2 regions of the Janthinobacterium foliorum genome follow, and region 2 is predicted to be linked to the other one. Evidence: predicted binding sites of a transcription regulator. Region 2 holds the regulator's gene; the other holds the start of a gene.
The links. Region 2 encodes FliA, which starts transcription of late flagellar genes. Its sites were predicted from a motif close to CTAAAGTTTNNNNNNNNNNNGCCGNTA; they were not measured.
Positions count from the first base shown of each region.

Region 1: the regulator FliA is predicted to act here: its motif matches at 2,563-2,589, upstream of ACZ92H_RS25180 (flagellar protein FliT).

Region 1 is NZ_CDXDQE010000015.1:137,968-148,028, forward strand. Features, by position in the region: gene fumC (class II fumarate hydratase) at 1-538, opposite strand, end outside; gene ACZ92H_RS25175 (type IV pilus assembly protein FimV) at 711-1,814, shown strand; gene ACZ92H_RS25180 (flagellar protein FliT) at 2,223-2,519, opposite strand; gene ACZ92H_RS25185 (HDOD domain-containing protein) at 2,706-3,533, opposite strand; gene ACZ92H_RS25190 (M13 family metallopeptidase) at 3,676-5,745, shown strand; gene ACZ92H_RS25195 (class I SAM-dependent methyltransferase) at 5,813-6,454, shown strand; gene ACZ92H_RS25200 (CsbD family protein) at 6,638-6,823, shown strand; gene ACZ92H_RS25205 (S9 family peptidase) at 6,894-9,101, opposite strand; gene ACZ92H_RS25210 (PhzF family phenazine biosynthesis protein) at 9,300-10,061, opposite strand, start outside.
Region 2 is NZ_CDXDQE010000001.1:580,935-590,995, reverse strand. Features, by position in the region: gene flhB (flagellar biosynthesis protein FlhB) at 1-290, shown strand, start outside; gene flhA (flagellar biosynthesis protein FlhA) at 287-2,383, shown strand; gene flhF (flagellar biosynthesis GTPase FlhF) at 2,725-4,053, shown strand; gene ACZ92H_RS02660 (MinD/ParA family ATP-binding protein) at 4,046-4,909, shown strand; gene ACZ92H_RS02655 (RNA polymerase sigma factor FliA) at 4,955-5,686, shown strand; gene ACZ92H_RS02650 (flagellar motor protein) at 5,668-6,414, shown strand; gene motD (flagellar motor protein MotD) at 6,420-7,205, shown strand; gene ACZ92H_RS02640 (translation initiation factor Sui1) at 7,256-7,618, shown strand; gene ACZ92H_RS02635 (hypothetical protein) at 7,722-8,588, shown strand; gene ACZ92H_RS02630 (PEP-CTERM sorting domain-containing protein) at 8,651-9,214, opposite strand; gene ACZ92H_RS02625 (acyltransferase family protein) at 9,529-10,061, shown strand, end outside.

The DNA of each region.
Region 1 (10,061 bases), on a different contig from region 2:
TGTCGGCAAATTCCGCGGCTTTCGCATCGAGCGTGGCGCGCAGCTGGCGCAGCGGCGGCAGGACGGTGTTGGCGACGGCCACTGCCGCCGCCACATGTATGGCAGTGGGAAAGATATCGTTCGAGGACTGGCCCAGGTTGACGTCGTCGTTCGGGTGCAGCAGGCGCTCGGCGCCCCGCAGACCACCGATCAGCTCGGAACCACGGTTGGCCAGCACTTCATTCATGTTCATATTGCTCTGCGTGCCCGAGCCCGTCTGCCAGACGGCCAGCGGGAATTCCCCGTCATGCTTGCCGGCCAGCACTTCGTCGGCTGCCTGCGTGATGGCCACGGCCTTCTTGCCATCCAGCAAACCCAGGTCCAGGTTGACGTGGGCGGCCGCGCGCTTGACGGTGGCCAGGGCGGCGATCAGTTCGGGCGGCATCTTTTCCGTGGAGATATGGAAATGTTCGAGCGAGCGCTGCGTTTGCGCTCCCCACAGCCGGTCGGCGGGTACGTCGATCGGGCCGAAACTGTCGCGTTCGATTCTGCTACTCATGGCATCCCTTTCATCGATGGAGGTGGATCGAGTGTACTCCAGACGCCAAAAAGGCACAGGATGATGCTGTATTGCATCATTTCTCCAGCATTCCCTCTCTATTTTTACGCTTTCCTGCCGTTAAAGATGAGCGAGTCCCGTTTATTTACCCTGTTATCAAAGCGATCAGCCCATGCCCCGTAGCGCCTTTTTCCATTCGACCCTGATCGCGTGCGCCGCCGCCAGCCTGGCCTTGCCGCCGGCTATGGCGGCCGAACTGGGCGAGATGACGGTACAGTCGCATGTGGGCCAGCCCTTGCAGGCCGAGATCGAGCTGACGGCACTGGCGCCCGAGGAGGCCAACGGCGTGGCCGTGCGCCTGGCTTCGCCCGACGTGTACCGCGGCGGCGGCATCGGCATGGATGCGGCCCTGAGCACATTGACCATCACGCCGCTGGAGCGGGGCGGGCACCGCTACGTGCGCGTGTCTACCCAGCAAGCGATCCAGGCGGCTCACGTGCATCTGTATCTGTTGCTGGGCAATGGCAACGCCGCCATCGTGCGCCTGGCAACGCTGTGGCTGACGCCGGCGCCACCGCCGCCGCCTTCCCTGGTGGTTGTCGCGCCGGCCAGGCCTGCGCCGTCGCTTGCCGCGCCGCCGGATGCCGCCATGCTGGCGGCCCGCGCCCGCGCGGAAGGCATGCTGCGCCCGCCTGCCGTCTTCGTGGCGCCGCCAGCCGCACCCAGGGCAGCCGCCGCCGTCATCCGCCCGCCCGCGACGGTGGGCCCGCCGCCGCTGCGCCGTCCGGCCGTGCCCGTGGCGGCCTGCGCGCCGCAGGCGGATGCGGCCCAGGCTGAAGCTTGCGTGGCGCTGGACCAGAAGAACGCGGCCCTGAATGACAAGCTGGGCGAACTGGAAGGCAAGATCGGCGCCCTGCAAAAGGCGCTGGCGCAACCTGTCACGACGGCCGCCTTGCCTGCCGCCGCGCCAGCCGTGCCGCAGCCTCAGCATGCCAAGCCCAAGCCCCTGGTGCCGGCGGCGGGCGAGAAGGAGAAGAAGGCGGGCGGCAATGGCTTGCTGTGGCTGGGCATCGGGACGCTGGCCTTCCTGCTGCTGACAGCCGTGATCGTGTATCTCTTGCGCAAGCGCAAGGAGGCGGGCCAGGCGGCGGCGCCGTCGAAATACTGGGTGCTGCTGCGCAAGCCCTTCCGCCGCAAGCCGGCGCCGCCCGTCCTGACGGAGGCAAGGCAAGAGTCCGGGGAGCGCGAGCCGGAAGCGGAGCCGTTTTCGCGTTAAGCGCTGCGGTGATTTGATATGAAAAAAGATATTGAAAAAATACATGGAAACGCTTGCCAATAGCGTTGCCTATTTTTCAAAGATGGCGATATAATTAATTCAGTGGACTTGCTCTACGACAAAACAGCTCCTGCCTGGCGCAGTCACCAACGATAGTGTGGCGCGGCAAACAGGTGTAGCGTTGCATAAACGCCTGGGGCTGGAAGCGGTCTGCGATGCCAACGATGTGCTCGCGGACGCCGGATGCAACCGGCAGCGAGGCGACGCCAGGAGATACCTGGGGTTCGCCTTCCACATTCCCCTCCATGTCCTGGACGCCGCGAACAGCAACAGATACGCGGCAAGGGCATGGCGGCAGACGTAAAAAAAGCACCCGCGGGTGCTTTTCTGTTTTCTGCTGCGGCAATCTTACATATTGGCGCGGGCTGCCGGCATGGCGCTGGCCATCTGCGCCATCCACGGTTCCGTGATGGTACGGATTTCGCGGTCGTTCGCCAGGATCTGCTTGAGCAGGTCGATCTTGCGCATGCGCGCGGCGCCGGCCAGGGCAGGCACATTGCCCGGCAGGGTAGGGCTGGCGGCACTGGCGCACTGGTTTTCCAGCGTGTTCAAGCCATCCCAGTCACTCGCTCGTGCGGCCACGACCATTTTGTTGGTCATTCCTGCAATATTTTCGTACATCGAGAGAACGTCGTTGGAGGTCATGAGCACACCCGTAACTAGTGAATGGATTACCGCTTGTCCAGATTAACGGCAGCTTCACGGGGAACTTGAGGGTGTTTTTGAAAAAAAGTGAAAATAATTTGGCTTATTTTCCGAAGCTCGCCCGCATCGCCCGCCAGGCCACATGGATGCCGGGATGGCAGGCGGCGATGCCGGCGGGCGGCGGCCTTATTTGACCAGTTCTTCCAGTCCCGCACTCAATTCGGCGGGCGGCGGCATTTTGTCGACCAGCACGGACGGCGGCAAGCCCAGCGCTTCAGCCACCTCGCCGGGATAGCACGCGATGATTTCTTCATTGCTCAGCTGATTTTCATCAATGCGCGCGCGCCAGGCGGCCAGGTGGACGATGGCGGCCAGGCGGTTCAACGGCGTTTTCGCCAGCGGGTCGGGAAAGGCGGCGATGGCGTCGGCAAAGGCGGCGGGAAATTTCCAGCGCCGCGCCAGTTCGGCGCCCACGTCCGCATAGCTGTAGCCCAGCGAGACCCGTTCCGCATCGAGCCGGCGCGCATCGAAGGGCGGGGCGATCTTGTCGAGCTGCATGGCTTGCTCGGGCATGGCGGCGTGGATCACCAGTTGGCCGATCGCATGCATCATGCCGATGGTAAAGGCCAGCTCCTGGTTGTCGCCCGTCTGCCTGGCGATCCAGCGGGCCGAGACGGCGCTGTGCAGGCTGTAGCGCCAGAATTGCGGCAAGTTCAAGCCGGGCACGGCCTTGAAACCGCTGACCAGGCCCGAGCTGATGACCAGGGTGCGCACGGTGACAAAGCCCAGCATCAGCACGGCGTCTTCCACCGTGCCGATGCTGCGCGACACGTGGTAATAGGCGGAATTGGCCAGGCGCAGCAGCTTGGCGCTCAGGGCCGGGTCCGCGCCCAGCTTGCGGGCGATGTCTTCCGTGGAAATGGCGGGGTTGTCGAAACTGCGCACCAGTTCATCGACGATCTTCGGGGCGGTAGGCAGGGCATGGGGATGCTGGAACAGCGCTTCCAGTTGCATGGCAATCTCCTTGGCGTTCGCGCGGCACGGTATGGGTCGTGAAACTATATGCCGATTTTTTGTTCTCATGCAAAAAAGATCACGCACGCTTTTTTCACGGGAAACAGGCTATGATTTTGGCTATTCCATCGAAAGGATCACCATGCACGGTTTGCGTTTTTCCTGGCGCCAAACGCCAGTCCAGGCTGCCATCGCCTTCGTCCTGGCGGGCGCCACCCTGGCCAGCGTGCCAGCCCACGCGCACGGCCAGGATGGGGCGGCTTCCGCTCCCGCCGCCGTCCCGGCGAAAGCGTTGCCCGGCGACGACTTCTATGACTACGTGAATGGCGACTGGATGCGCAGCACGCAGATTCCCGCCGACCGCAGCAGCTGGGGTTCGTTCGCCATGCTGGCCAACGCCACCAACGAGCGCATCATTGGCCTCGTCGAAGGCTTGTCCGCCACGCAACAGGCGGACGCTGGCGCGCGCCAGGTCAGCGATTTTTACCGCACCTATATGGACGAATCGGCTATCGAAGCGAAAGGCTGGGCGCCGATCAAGCCGCTGCTGAAGAAAATCGATGCCGTGCGCGACCAGGCCGGACTGGCGCGGGCGCTGGGCGAAAGCTTGCGGGCCGATGTCGATCCGCTCAACTCCACCAATTTTTATACGGAAAACCTGTTCGGCCTGTGGGTGGCACAGGACTTGAACGACACCACGCGCAACGTGGCCTATCTGCTGCAAGGCGGGCTGGGCTTGCCTGACCGCGCCTTTTACCAGAGCGACAGCGCGCGCATGCAGGGCTTGCGCACGGGCTACCAGGCGCATATCGCCGCCATGCTTGCCATGGCTGGCTACGGCGATGCGCCGGCCCGCGCCGCGCGCGTGTTTGCGCTGGAGCAGAAAATTGCCGCAAGCCACGCCAGCCGCGAGGATTCGGCCGATGTCGCCAAGGGGAACAACCCCTGGCGCGCGGCCGACTTCGCCAGCAAGGCACCGGGCCTGGACTGGAAGGTCTTCTTCCAGGCGGCCGGCCTGGGCGCGCAACAGGACTTCATCGTCTGGCATCCGACGGCCATGACGGGCAGCGCGGCCCTGGTGGCAAGCGTGCCGCTGGCCACGTGGAAGGATTTCCTCGCCTTCCATACGATTAATCATTTCAGCACGACCTTGCCGAAAGCGGCGGCCGCTCAGCGTTTCGCCTTCTATGGCCAGACTCTCAGCGGCACGCCGCAGCAGTCGCCGCGCAGCAAACGGGCGCTGGCGGCAACCAACGCGGCCCTCAGCGATGCCGTCGGCAAGCTGTATGTGGAACGTTATTTCCCGCCTGAATCGAAGGCGCGCGTGCAGGAGATGGTGACGAACATCGTTGCCGCCTTCTCGCGCCGCATCGACAAGCTGGACTGGATGGCGCCGCAGACCAAGGCGCAGGCGCAGGACAAGCTCAAGACCCTGTACGTGGGCGTGGGCTACCCGGAACGCTGGGACGACTACGCGGGCTTGCGCGTGGTGCGCGGCGATGCGCTGGGCAATGCGCAGCGGGCGGAGCAGTTCCATTACCGGCAGGCGCTGGCCAAGCTGGGCACGCCGCCCGACCGCAAGGCCTGGGCCATGCCGGCGCAGCTGGTCAATGCCGTCAACCTGCCGCTGCAAAACGCCTTGAATTTCCCCGCCGCCATCCTGCAGCCGCCCTTCTTCGACCCGCAAGCGTCCGATGCGGCCAACTATGGCGGCATCGGCGCCACCATCGGCCACGAGATCAGCCACAGTTTTGACGACCAGGGCGCGCAGTTCGACGCCCAGGGCAAGCTGCGCGACTGGTGGACGCCGGCCGACCTGGCGCATTTCCAGGCCGCGTCCAAGCAACTGGTGGCGCAATTTTCCGCCTACAAGCCGTTTCCCGACCTGGCCGTGAATGGCCAGCTGACCCTGAGCGAAAACCTGGCTGACCTGGCCGGCGTGGCGGCCGCGCACGATGCGTTCACCCTGTCGCAGCAAGGCAAGCCGGTGCAGGCGGAGGCGGACCGCGACTTCTTCACGGGCTATGGCATCAGCTGGCGCAGCAAGGCGCGCGAAGCGGCGGCGCGCCAGCAGATCCTCACGGATGGCCATGCGCCGGCGCAATACCGTGCCGCCAGCGTGCGCAACCTCGACGCCTGGTATCCGGCCTTCGGCGTGCAGCCGGGCCAGCAGTTGTACCTGGCGCCGGAGCAGCGCGTGCGCGTCTGGTAGTCATGGACGGTGCCGGACGCGCAGCGCGCCGGCGCCGTAAAATGGCGGGATTACCGATTGGAGCGCCATGAAGCCGACCCCGCAAGACCAGCAAGACCCGTTGCACGCCATTACCGGGCGTACCCTGGCCCATTACGAGGCCAGCGCCGAGCAGTTTTTCGCAGGCACGCGCGACCACGACGTCAGCCAGAATATCGGCGCGCTGCTGGACGCCATCGGCAAGCCGGCGCCGCTGGCCATCCTCGACCTGGGCTGCGGCCCGGGCCGCGATTTAAAGGCGTTCACGGCCATGGGCCACCATGCCACGGGCGTCGATGGCTGCCCCCGCTTTGTCGAGATGGCGCGCGCCTACAGCGGCTGCACCGTGTGGCAGCAGGATTTCGTCGACCTCGACTTGCCGGCCGCGCACTTCGACGGCGTGTTCGCCAATGCCGTGCTGTTCCACGTGCCCGGCGCCGCCTTGCCCGGCGTGCTGCGCGCCTTGTTCGCCTGCCTGAAGCCGGGCGGCGTGCTGTTCAGCTCGAATCCGCGCGGGCAGAACCAGGAAGGCTGGAATGGCGCGCGCTATGGCAGCTACCATGACGAGGAGCGCTGGGCCGCGTATGTGCAGGCGGCCGGTTTTACCCTGGTGGAGCAGTATTACCGTCCGCCGGGCTTGCCGCGCGAACAGCAGCCGTGGCTGGCCACGGTATGGCGCAAACCGGCCTGATTTTCGTATGTTGGCTGAATTTGGGCATGTGTTAGGAACCGTACATAGTTTTTGCGGCCTCGGGCGTACTATGGATACATCGACACGCAGCAAGCAGCGCAAGCTGCTTCCAGCAGCGTGTGAGCCGCAGTACCGGCCCTTTGGGCAGGACAACAGATGTACCAACTACAGTGAGGATCCATCATGAACAAAGATCAAGTCGAAGGTAAACTGAAGGAAGTCGGCGGTAAAATCCAGGAAGCCGCTGGCAAGGTCGTCGGCAGCGAAGAACAGCAAGCCAAGGGCCTGGCAAACCAGGTCGAAGGCAAAGTGCAAAAGAAAGTGGGCGACGTGAAAGATGCGGTAGAAACCGTCACGCGCAAACCGTAATTTGATGCACGCATGAAAAAACCGCCGCCTGTCGCGAGACAGGCGGCGGTTTTTTATTGGGGCGCGATGCTTACTTGGCCACGTCCAGGTTCTGCTTGAAGAACATCTCGATCTTCCTGTACACGTGGCGCTGGCCTGCGCGCGACGAGATGCCGTGCTTGGCGCCCGGATAGGTCATCAGGTCGAACTGCACGCCGCGGTTCACCAGCGCATCGATGAGGCGCGTGCTGTTGCTGAACAGGACGTTGTCGTCGGCCATGCCGTGCACCAGCAGCAGCGGCGATTTCAGGCCGTCCAGGTGGGCGAACACGGTGCTGGCCTTGTAGCCATCCACGTTTTCCTTCGGCATACCGAGGAATTGCTCCGTGTAGTGGGTGTCATACAGCGACCAGTCGGTGACGGGCGCCACGGAGACGCCCATGGCGATCTTGTCGGACGCGGCCGACAGCAGACGCAAGGTCATGAAGCCGCCATAGCTCCAGCCGAACACGCCGATGCGTTTCGGGTCGACGAAGCTTTGCTTGCCCAGCCAGTCGATCCCGACCAGCTGGTCGGCCACTTCGGCCGCGCCCAGGTTATGGTAGATGGCGTCCGTGAAGGCGCGCTCGCGGCGCGAGGAACCCCGGTTATCCAGGCGGAAGACGACAAAGCCCTGCTGCGCCATGTACTGGTCGAAGTTGTTGCCCCAGCGGCGCGCCACGTGCTGCGAGTGCGGGCCGCCGTAGGTCGACAGGAAGACGGGATAACGCTTGCTTGCGTCGAAGTTCGACGGCTTGACGATGGAGTAATACAGGGTCTGGCCGTCGTTGGCTGTCAAGGTGCCGTATTGCGTCGGCAGGTGGTCGGCCTTGTATTTCGCGTACGGGTGGCTGGCGTTCAGCGCGTTTTCTTCCAGCCAGCCCACCATCGAACCGTCAGGGCGGCGGATGCTCACCTGCGGCGGCGTGGCAGGATCGGAATAGGTGTCGACGAAGACGGCGCCATTGCTGGCAAACGTGGTGTCGTGCCAGCCGTCGGCTTGCGTCACGCGCTGCGGCTTGTCGGCCGTGCTGCCGTCGAGGGCCAGGGCGTAGGTCTGCTTGTCGATCACGGCGTCGCGGTTCGAGGAAACAAACACCTTGCCGGTTTTCTGGTTCACGGCCAGCACGCTGTCGATGCCCCACGCGCCCGAAGTGACAGGGTGCAGCAGCTTGCCGCCCATGTCGTACAGGTACAGGTGGTTGCGGCCCGTGCGCTCGGACGACCACAGGAAGGTGCCGTTCGGCAGGAAGCGCAGGTCGTCATGGATGCTGACCCAGGTCTTGGACGATTCCGTCAGCAGGGTGCGCTGCGCCAGCGTGCCGGCATCGACGGCCACCAGATCGAGAGTCTTCTGGTCGCGCGACTGGCGCTGGTACACCAGCGACTTGCCATCCGCGCTCCAGTCGGCGCGCACCAGGTAGATGTCGGGATTGGCGCCCAGGTCCACCTGGCGCTGCGCGCCCGTCTCCGGCGAGACGATCAGCAGCTGCACCAGCACGTTCGGATCGCCGGCGGCCGGGTAGCGCTGCTCGACGACGTCCGTGCGGTCGGCGAAGATCTCGAAGCGGCGCACGACGGGCACGGGCGCTTCGTCGTAGCGTTTGTAGGCGATGGCGGAATCGTCGGGCGCCCAATAGTAGCCGGTGCGCTGTCCCATTTCTTCCTGCGCCACGAACTCGGCTTCGCCGTTATGGATGGTGCCCTTGCCATCGGTGGTCAGCTGGCGTTCCTGGCCCGACTTCAGGTCGATCACATAAATATTCTGGTCGCGCACGAACGACACGTAGCGGCCTTTCGGCGAGATCTTCGGGTCGAGCACATTGCCCTTGGCGACCAGGCGCGCCTGGTCCGGGTGGGCCGCGTCGACCAGGTACAGATTGCCGGCCAGCGGCACCAGCAGCTGTTTGCCGTCCGGCGACCAGCTGTAGCTGAGGATGCCGTTCAGACTGGCCGTGCGCTCGCGTTCGCGGCGCGCCTGTTCTTCCGGCGAGATGCTTTCATTCGGCACCAGTGCCTTGGAGTCGACCAGGCGGTGCGTGCTCTTGTCCTTCAGCTTGAATTCCCACAGGTCGAGCTGGAACTGGTTGTCGGCGCGGCCGCGCAGGAACGTGACGCGCTCGCCGTCGGGCGACACCTTCAGGTTGCGCACGCCGGGGCCGGCCAGCGCCGGATCGGCGTGGATGCGTTCCAGGGTCAGCTTTTCAGCCGATGCGGGAACGCTGGCCATCGCGGCCAGGAAACAAAGAATAAAACGCATGGATGTCTCGGTAGTTGGAAGAATGAAGGGCACGGCCTGCATCGCGGGGAAGGCTGGCGTGAGCGATGCCCAAGCGTAAGACGATACCAGAGCGTGCCCGTTTATGCGATAGCGCCGGCCACGGAATAAGGCCGTGCTGGCCGTATTTTCTTCGTGAAAAATCTCCAGGTGCCGCCCATTCCATGGCGCTTTGCCCATTCAGGCCAATATCGACCCTTCGACGACCGTCACGCACGCGCCGCCTATCCACGCGTGGCCATCGCGGAAGCTGACGGCCACGCGGCCATCGCGCTGCAAGCACGTGCCCTGGCGCACGCGGTAATCGGCGCCCGGCAGCAAGTGCGCGATGCAGGCGTTGGCGCTGCCCGTGACGGGATCTTCCACCAGCGCGCCGTGCTCGCTGAGCAGGGCGCGCACTTCGTAGTCGGCCGGGCCGCCCGCCGCGTGGGCGCCGTACAGCGCCAGCCCGTCGGCCCGGGACGCGGTCAGCAATGCCGTCAGCGCGGCGATGTCGGCGCGCACGGCCAGGCAGGCGGCGGCGCCGGCCAGCGGCACGCACAGCCAGCGGATGCCCATCTCCACGATGCTGCCGGCAGCGGCAGGCGCAACGCCCAGTGCCGCCTGCAGCAGCGGCAGCAGCGCCGGGTCGAGCGCGCGCGCCGTGCCGGGCGGCGCCTGGAACGCCAGCCCGCCGCCGGCCTGCCGCTCGATGCGCACCAGGCCGACGCCGCATTCCTGCACGATGCGCGCGCCTTTCGGCCGCATGCCGGCGTCGAGCAGGGCGTGCGCCGTGCCCAGGGTGGGGTGGCCGGCGAACGGGAATTCCGTCTCCGGCGAAAAAATCCGCACGCGGTAGTCGGCCGCCGGGTCGCGCGGCGCCAGCACGAAGGTGGTTTCCGACAGGCCCGTCCAGCGCGCGATGGCCTGCATCTGCGCGTCGTCGAGGCCATCGGCGTCGAG
Region 2 (10,061 bases):
GCGAACTGGCGGGCGAGCACAAGGTCGCCATCCTGGAAGCGCCGGCCCTGGCCCGCGCGCTGTACAAGCATACGGACATCGGCGACGAGATTCCCGAGGCGCTGTACGGCGCCGTGGCCGAAGTGCTGGCCTACGTGTTCCAGTTGCGCAATTACGGCAATGGCCATGGCCAGCGCCCGGACAAGCCGAACAGGCTGGCAGTGCCGCCCGAGCTCGACCCGCTCAACCCCGCATCGCAGACACCACCGGCAGCAGACGCCGCAGACAAGAATAAAGGAAGTACACCATGAACGGCCTGAGAATGCCAGCCTGGCTCAGCGGAATGGGCAACAACGCCAGCAAGGGCATCGCCGCGCCGGTCATCATCATCATGCTGCTGGCGATGATGGTGCTGCCGCTGCCGGCCTTCATCCTCGACATCTTCTTCAGTTTCAATATCGCCCTGTCCATCATCGTGCTGCTGACGGCGCTGTACACGGTCAAGCCGCTCGATTTCATGGCCTTTCCAACCATTTTGCTGGTGTCGACCATGCTGCGCCTGTCCTTGAACGTGGCATCCACGCGCGTGGTGCTGACGGAGGGCCATACGGGCGCCGACGCGGCCGGTAAGGTGATTGAAGCCTTCGGTCACTTCTTGATCGGCGGCAACTACACGGTGGGTATCGTGGTCTTCATTATTTTGACGATCATTAACTTTACCGTGGTCACCAAGGGTGCGGGCCGTATCGCCGAGGTGGGCGCCCGCTTCGCGCTGGACGCCATGCCCGGCAAGCAGATGGCCATCGATGCCGACCTGAACGCGGGCCTGATCGGCGAAGACGAAGCGCGCCGCCGCCGCACGGAAGTGGCGCAGGAAGCGGAATTCTATGGCGCCATGGACGGTGCCAGCAAATATGTGCGCGGCGATGCCATCGCCGGCATCATGGTCACCGTCATCAATATCGTCGGCGGCTTGCTGGTGGGCTTGCTGCAGCACGACATGGGCTTTGCCGATGCGCTGAAGAACTACACCCTGCTGGCCATCGGTGACGGCCTGGTGGCGCAGATTCCTTCGCTGATCATTTCCACGGCGGCCGGTATCGTCGTCTCGCGCGTGGCCAGCGAACAGGACATCGGCACCCAGCTGGTGGGCCAGCTGTTTGCGAAACCGCAGGTGCTCTATATTACCGCCGGCATCATCGGCGGCATGGGCCTGATCCCCGGCATGCCGAACATGGTCTTCATCCTGCTGGCATCCCTGCTGGCGGGGGCTGCCTATCTGATCAGCAAGAAACGCGAGCAGGCGAAAGAAGCGGCCGAGAAGCCGGCCGACCTGCCGCAAGCTACCGTGGCGCCGGAGCAGGAAGAAGCCACCTGGCAAGACATCATGCCCGTCGATACCCTGGGCCTGGAAGTGGGCTACCGCTTGATCCCCCTGGTCGACAAGACGCAGGGCGGCGAGTTGCTCAAGCGTATCAAGGGCATCCGCAAGAAATTTGCCCAGGAAGTGGGTTTCCTGGCGCCGCCCGTGCATATCCGCGACAACCTGGAACTGAAGCCGTCCGCCTACCGCATCACCCTGAAGGGCGTGGAAGTGGGCGTGGGCGAAGCGTTCAATGGCCAGTTCCTGGCGATCAACCCCGGCATGGCCAGCGGCACCTTGCCCGGCCTGGCCACCACCGACCCCGCCTTCGGCTTGCCCGCCACCTGGATCGAGGCGAGCCTGCGCGACCAGGCGCAATCGATGGGCTACACGGTGGTCGACGCGGGCACCGTGGTGGCCACGCACCTGAATCACCTGATCACCTCGCATGCCTCCGAACTGCTGGGCCGCGCGGAAGTGCAATCGCTGCTCGACCACCTGGGCAAGGATGCGCCGCGCCTGGTGGAAGACCTGGTGCCGAAGATGCTGTCCCTGTCGACCCTGCAGAAAGTGCTGCAGAACCTGCTGGCCGAGGGCGTGCACATCCGCGACATGCGCACCATCATCGAAACCCTGGCCGAGCACACGGTGCACACGCAGGACCCGAACGACCTGACGGCGCTGGTGCGCGTGGCTCTGGGCCGCGCCATCGTGCAGCAATTGTTCCCCGGCGCGGCGGAATTGTCCGTGATGACCCTGGACAGCCGCCTGGAGCGCCTGCTGATGCAGGCCATGGGCAATGGCGGCGACGGCGCCGGCATCGAGCCGGGCCTGGCCGACACCATCGCGCACCAGGCGGGACTGGCCGCGCAGCAGCAGGAAGCGCTGGGCCTGACACCCGTGCTGCTGGTGCCGGCGCCGCTGCGCGCCTTGCTGTCGCGTTTCCTGCGCCGCGCCTTGCCGCAGTTGAAAGTGCTGTCGCATTCGGAAGTGCCGGAAACCAAGACGATACGGGTGACCAGCCTGGTGGGGGCGCAGTAGTTGGCATCGTCTATGCCGCAAACCCAGGCGAAGGGCCGGGGGCGAAGCCTCAGGGTTCGCCCCCGGTTGTCGCCTTGGGGTTTCGAAGCGGGTATGTCAATCGCCTGACGAATACCCCATCGGCCGCTTCTGCTTATTTTTTCATCAATTTCCTCCCGGCAAACTGAATAACGGGGACTTTCCCGTCCTGTTCCTTCGATCATTTCCCTAGTGCATCGCTAATAATGGAAACTGTCCGGGTGATCTGTGTCCATGTGGAAGACAGCACTCAAGCAACAGGAGTCGATGATGGTCACACAGTTCAGCCAATCTTGCGCCAACCCTGCCCTGGGAGGCCGGCCATGAATGTGAAGAAATTTACGGGCGCCTCGTCGCGCGATGCGCTGCGCAAGGTGCGCGAAGCGCTGGGGCCCGATGCCGTGATCCTGTCGAACCGCCAGGCCGATGGCGTGGTGGAAATCCTCGCGCTGGCCAATGACGACGCCGCTTCGCTGGCTTCGCCGCCGGCCGCCTCCGAAATGGCCCAGCCCCGTCCCCAGTTGCAGACCCAGTTCGCCGCGCCGCAGCGTGCGGCCGCCCCGGCCCAGCGCCCGGCCGCGCCGCGTGCCGCCGCGCCGCGCCAGCCAGCCGCCGAGCCCATGGACATGGCCCGCATGCAGCAGATGATGGCCAGCGCGCTGGCGCACGTGAAAGAGAACGCCGCCGCCGAGATGAGCGGCATGATGAATGAAATCCGCGCCATGCGCGGCATGATGGAAACCCAGCTGGCGGAAATCTCGTGGGGCTCGACGCAGCAGCGCGAGCCGCAAAAAGCCGTGGTGCTGCGCGAAATGCTGGCGGCCGGCTTCTCGGCCAGCCTGGCGCGCTACCTGATCGACAAGCTGCCCGCCGGCCTGGATGGCGCGCAAAGCATGCGCTGGATCAAGACTGTCCTCAGCCGCAACCTGAACACCGTGGCCAATGAAGACGCCATGCTGGAGCAGGGCGGCGTGTTTGCCCTGGTCGGCCCGACCGGTGTGGGCAAGACCACCAGCACGGCCAAGCTGGCGGCCCGCTGCGTGATGCGCCACGGCCCGGAGAAGCTGGCCCTGATTACCACGGATGCCTACCGTATCGGCGCGCACGAGCAGCTGCGCATCTACGGCAAGATCCTCGGCGTGATGGTGCATTCCGTCAAGGACGAGGCGGACTTGCGCATCGCCCTGAAGGAACTCAAGAACAAGCACACGGTGCTGATCGATACGGTGGGCGTGAGCCAGCGCGACCAGATGGTGACGGAGCAGGTGGCCATGCTGTCGGGCGCCGGCGCCGACGTGAAACGCCTGCTGTGCCTGAACTCGACGGCGACGCAGGAAACCCTCAACGAAGTGGTGCGCGCCTACCAGGGCAGCGGCCTGGCCGGCTGCATCATGACCAAGCTCGATGAGGCGGCGTCGATCGGCAACGTGCTCGACGTGGTGATCCGCCAGAAACTCAACCTGTTTTATGTGTCGAACGGCCAGCGCGTGCCGGAAGACCTGTACCTGGCCGACCGCGGCTACCTGATCGACCGCGCCTTCAAGCTCAAGCGCGATGCGGCGGCGACGCAGTTTTCCGACGCCGAACTGCCGCTGCTGATGGCGCAGGCGGCCGCCCGCAACAATGAAGCACGCGGGGTGCATCTTGGCTAATTTCGATTTCGACCAGGCCGAAGGCCTGCGCCGCATGCTGGCCGGCCCGCAGCCGCGCGTCATGACGTTCCTGTCGGCCACGCCGCAGGATGACAAGGGCGCCATGCTGGTCAACCTGGGCGCGTCGCTGGCCTATGGCGGCAATGAAGTGCTGCTGGTCGACGCCAGCGGCGGCAGCGAAGGCGTGGCAGCGCGCCTGGGCCTGGCGCATGGCGCCAGCCTGCTCGACGTGGCGCGCCAGCAGTGCGGCCTGAACCAGGTGATCCACCAGGTGCCGCAGGGCTTCGGCGTGGCCTACATGGGGGCGCGCAACCATCTGATGGATAGCCACGACTATGCGGGCGACGACGACACGCGCCGCCTGGGCAAGACCTTCGAGGTGCTGGCGCGCCAGAGCGGTATCGTGCTGGTCGACGGCGTGGTGGCGGAGCAGGGCGAGTGCTTCCCCGTGCCGCTGATGGCGTCTTCGGATATCGTCGTGCAAGTGTCGAACAGCGCCAATTCGATCAAGGCGGCCTACTGCCTGATCAAGCGCCTGAACCAGGAACTGGGACGCCGCCCGTTCGGCATTCTTGTCACCGGCGCTTCCGAATCCGAGGCAAAAGTGGTATACGATAATATGGCGCAGGCGGCGAGCCGCTATCTGGCCGTGAAACTGACCTCGATGGGCTCGGTGCCAGCCGATGAGTATCTGCACCGCGCGGCGCGCCTGGGCCGCAGCGTGGTCGATGCGTTTCCGCTGGCGGGCGCTTCGGTGGCGTTTCGCGGTCTGGCCGAGCGGCTGGTGCGTTCGGCGGCGCCGGTGCTCGGTTCCACCTTGTGCCAGACGGGGAGCGCCCACCATTTCAGCGCCTGACAGCAACCGTAGCATCAGATAAGACGAGAAAACAATAAGCAGCCTATGTACACGGTCAAAGGGAAATCGAACAAGGACTATTTGCTGACGGAGCATATTCCGCTGGTGAAGCGTCTGGCCCACCATATGAAGGCGAAATTGCCGCCTTCGGTCGAGGTCGATGACCTGATCCAGGCCGGCATGATCGGCCTGCTGGACGCCATCAGCCGCTATGAGGAAACGCATGGCGCGCAGTTCGAGACCTATGCCGTGCTGCGCATCCGCGGGGCCATGCTCGACGAATTGCGCACCAGCGACTGGCTGCCGCGCAGCATGCGCCAGAACATGCGCAAGATCGAAGAGGCGATGAGCATCCTGCAGCAGCGCCTGGGCCACCCGCCGACGGAGTCGGAAGTGGCCAAGCTGCTGAAAATGTCGCTGGCCGACTACCAGGAAATGCTGGGCGACGGCGGCGGCCACCAGCTGGTGTACTACGAAGATTTTCATGATCCGGACGGCAATGACAGCTTCCTCGACCGCCACTGCGTGGACGAGGACAGCGACCCCTTGCGTTCCCTGCTCGATACCGACTTCCGGCAATCCGTGATCGATGCCATCGACGCGCTGCCGCCACGCGAGAAAATACTCATGGGCCTGTACTACGAAGAAGAGCTGAACCTGAAGGAGATCGGCGCGGTGATGGGCGTGTCGGAATCGCGCGTCTCGCAGCTGCATACCCAGGCCGTCGCGCGCCTGCGCGCAACCTTGAGGGAGCAGGCGTGGACTGGTCCAGCGTAATCGGGCTGGCGCTGGCGCTGGCGGGCCTGCTGGTCGGCCAGGCACTGGAAGGCGGCAAGATGGCCTCCCTGCTGCAGCCGGCCGCCTTCGCCATCGTGGTCATCGGCACCTTCGGCGCCGTGCTGCTGCAAACGCGGCTGCGCACCTTCGTGCGCGGCCTGGAAATGCTGCGCTGGGTGTTCTTGCCGCCGGCCGACACGCGAGCCGCGCTGGCGCGCGACATCGGGCAATGGAGCCTGACGGCGCGCCGCGACGGCCCGCTGGCCCTCGAGCGCCTGATGGAAAACACGGCCGACCGCTTCAATGCCAAGGGCTTGCGCATGATCGTCGACGGCATCGCGCCCGACAAGCTGCGCCAGCTGCTCGACGTGGAAATCACCGCCTACGAGCTGGCCGAGCGCCAGGCCGTCAAGGTGTGGGAATCGGCGGCCGGCTATTCGCCCACCATCGGCATCCTGGGCGCCGTGCTGGGCCTGATCCACGTGATGGAAAACCTCACCGATCCCAGCAAGCTGGGCGGCGGCATCGCCGTCGCCTTCGTCTCCACCATCTACGGCGTGGGGCTGGCCAACCTGCTGTTCCTGCCGGTGGCCAATAAACTCAAGGCCATCGTCACGCGCCGCGTGCTGCAGTATGAGATCACGGCCGCCGTCATGTATGACATCGCCACCGGCGACCATACGCGCATCATCGAAGAGCGCGTTTCCAGCCTGCTGCACGAGCACTGACCATGATGCGGCGCGCGCGCAGGAAGTATGACGAGGAACCGGACAATCAGGACCGCTGGCTGATCTCGTACGCCGACTTCATCACCCTGCTGTTCGCCTTTTTCGTCGTCATGTACGCCATTTCGCAAGTCAACGAGGGCAAGTACCGCGTCTTCCAGAATGCCATCGGCCAGGCCTTTAGCCTGGAAAAGGGCGCGCCGCCCATCGTCATGGAAGCGCCGCAAGCCATCCCGCTGCCGAACCCCGCCCTGAAACGCCGCACGGAAGCCATCCGCCGCGAGCGCGAACACATGACGCGCCTGGCGCAGGACCTGACCTCGACCCTGGCGCCGCTGGTGAAGGAAGGCAAGGTGCGCGTCACGCAGACGAGCCGTGGCGTCAGCGTGGAAATCAACGCCAGCGTGCTGTTCGACCCGGGCGCGGCGCGCCTGACGGCCGAGTCGGACCAGGCCCTGCGCGCCGTCGCCGTGCTGCTGAAGGACGATGCGCACGACGTGCAGGTGGAAGGGCATACGGACGTCCAGCCCATCAGCAATTCGAACTTCGCCTCGAACTGGGAATTGTCCGCCGCGCGCGCCAGCGCCGTGGTGCGCCTGTTCATCGCCAGCGGCGTGCAGGCGTCACGCCTGACGGCCGTGGGCCACGCCGACAACATTCCCGTGGCGCCGAACGAGACGCCGGAAGGGCGCGCGCGCAACCGCAGGGTGGCCGTGACGATCCTGTCCGGCATACCCGAGACAGTGACGGAGGTGCCGACGGCGCCCGCTCCGGCGCCAGCGCCGGCCAACTGAAGGCCGCCGCTTGGTACAATCGCGGCCTTCCCATTTTTTATCTCACCATCATGAAAAGCAGTTCCCAGGGCGGCCTTGTGTATTCCACCGAAACGGGACGCATGTGCCCCGCGTGCCGCCAGCCGCTGGCGCAGTGCGTCTGCAAGGCGCAGGCCAAGGCGGCGCCGGCGGGCGACGGCGTGGTGCGCGTATCGCGCCAGACCAAGGGCCGCGGCGGCAAGAGCGTTACCGTGGTCAAGGGCTTGCCGCTGGACGCCATCGCGCTGGCCCTGCTGGGCAAGCAGTTGCGCACGCAGTGCGGCTCGGGCGGCACCGTCAAGGATGGCGTGATCGAGGTCCAGGGCGATCATGTCGAGACCATTCTGGCCGCGCTGGCCAAGCTGGGCCATCAGCCGAAAAAGGCCGGCGGCTAAAAAGAGGCCGGCGGCGGATCTTCTCCGGGCGTGCGCGCCGCGTGCGGCACGCCGGCGCGCGCCTGTGGTAACGTGCGCTTCCAGCCCACGCATAACCCTTATCATGAACGTCAAACTTGGCGGCATCGCCCTCGCGGCGCTCGCGGCAGCGCTGGCGCTGGCATATTGGCCCGCGCCTGACCGCAGCATGCCCGGGGAGGCCGGCGGCGCGACTGGCGCCGGCAGCGCACCGCCTGGCCGCAGCCTGGCCGCGTATTTCAATCCCGGCGCCAGTCCTTCGGCCGCGCCCGCTGCCGCGCCAGAGCCCGTGACCCTGGCGCGGCAGCTCGACCGCCTGGCGGCCAGCGGCAAGCCGGAAGACGCGTACGCCGCCTACAATCTGCTCGACGATTGCATCGCCTTCCAGCAGGAAGGGCGCTTGCCGGCGCTGGAATTCGAGCTGGGCCGCGAGATGACGGCGGAAGAAAAAGCCGCCCAGCGGCAGCTGTGCGCGGGCCTGACGCAGCGCCAGCGCGAAGACCGCCTGGCTTACCTGGCTACCGCCGCCAAGGCGGGCGTGCCGGGCGCGGCCACCCTGTTCCTGTCGGAAGGCCCGTTCGGCGACCGCAGCGCCCTGCGCAACCGCCCCGACGATCCGCTAGTGCAGGCGTGGAAGCAGCAAGCCATCGCCCAGCTGACGGCGCAGGCGGACAATGCCGAGCTGAGCAGCGTTTCCACTCTGATGATGGCGTATCTGCGCGATGGCGACGTGGTGCGCAAGGATGCGCCGCAGGCCTATGGCTACCTGCTGGCCCTACGTCTGGTCTACGACGACATCCTGGCGCCCGGCACCACGAATCCCTACCAGGATGAATACTGGCACTGGCTGCAGGATGAGCTGACCCCGGCACAGCAGGCCGCCGCCGCAGCCAAGGGCCAGGCTATCGCGGCGAAATTCCGCCAGCACACGGGACGCCCTGCGCATGGCTGAACGGTGCCAGCCCATGGCGCACGCGGCCGGCGACGCACGGCTGCGCGGCGGGTCAGGACCCGTCAGGCCAGGGTCTTGCGGCGCCGGATGCCATAGCCGATGAACCCCAGCCCCGCCAGCAGCATGGCATAGCTTGCCGGTTCGGGCACGGCCGTGGTGATGGAAATGTCCAGCACGGAATCGCGCACGCCGACGCCGGTCGCCACCATGGTATAGGTGCCCGCGCCCAGCAGTCCGCTGAAAGTGGAGTGGGCGAAGCCGCCCAGCACGCCGGCGAAGGTATCCGATTGCACCAGGTTGTGGCTCGCGTCGAACAGGTCGATGTTGACTCCCGTCAGGCGGGGCCCGAAGTCATTGGCGCCGGTGACCAGCCAGGCCGCGTTGCCCGTGAATGACTGCACGCCGCTGCCAACCGTAAACGTGGTCGTTTGCAGCAGCGAACCGCGTTCCGTCGTGAAGGTGTCGATGAACAGCGTGTCTTGCGCCAGCAGCGGCGCGGCCACCACGGCGGTCGAGACGAGATGGTTGTAAAAGACGGCTTGCGTGTCGGCTTGCGCGCATGGCGCCAGCAGGGTGCCGCCGAGCAGCAGCGCCGCGCCAGCCTTGGATAGTGAGATAGCGTTCATATCATGCTCCGAATGATTTTGCGATTGAAATGGCAAACGTCGTGGCGCAGCGCAAAAGCGCAGGCGGGACGCGTCGGAATGGATTAGCTATGCCGGCGGGAAGGGCTATTCTTGTCAGTGGGGAAAGTCCCACCTGTTATGGTGCGGCGTGCGCTAAGAATCAGCATATAGATACCGCTTCCCTCGGGTTTGAGCGCGCTCAAACGTACGGGAGTGACCGCGTCGCCAAGGTATTTCTGTTTTTCGGCTTTGCACGCTCTCATTGCACGCATGCCGTGGCATGATGGCGGCTTGCCATCATCGTAACTTATTGCATGCCATTCTATGTTTCTGCCGCCGGCCGCTTGCCCGGCCTCGACCTGCTGCGCGCGCTGGCCATCGGCTGGATCATGCTGTATCACCTGGAAAGCTATGGCCTGCGCTTGCCTGGCCCTGTCGTCGCTTACGGCTGGATGGGCGTGGACCTGTTTTTCGTACTCAGCGGCTACCTGATCGGCTGGCAATTGCTGCGTCCATGGGCCGCTGGCGCGCGGCCCGCCTGGCGCCCGTGGTGGACGCAGTTCATGCTGCGCCGCAGCTTGCGCATCCTGCCCGTGTATCTCGCCGTGCTGGCGCTGTATGTGCTGCTGCCGGCCTCCGGCGAGGCGGACGTCATGCGGCCGCTGTGGCAGTTTCTGACCTTTACCGTCAATCTGTTTCCCGGCGCGCCCGATGCGCGCGCCTTTTCGCATGCCTGGTCGCTGTGCGTGGAAGAACATTTTTACCTGTTGCTGCCGCCAGTGGCGTGGTGGCTGGCGCGCCGGCCATCCGCCGGCAGGGCAGTGGCCGTGGCGCTGGGCGTGCTGCT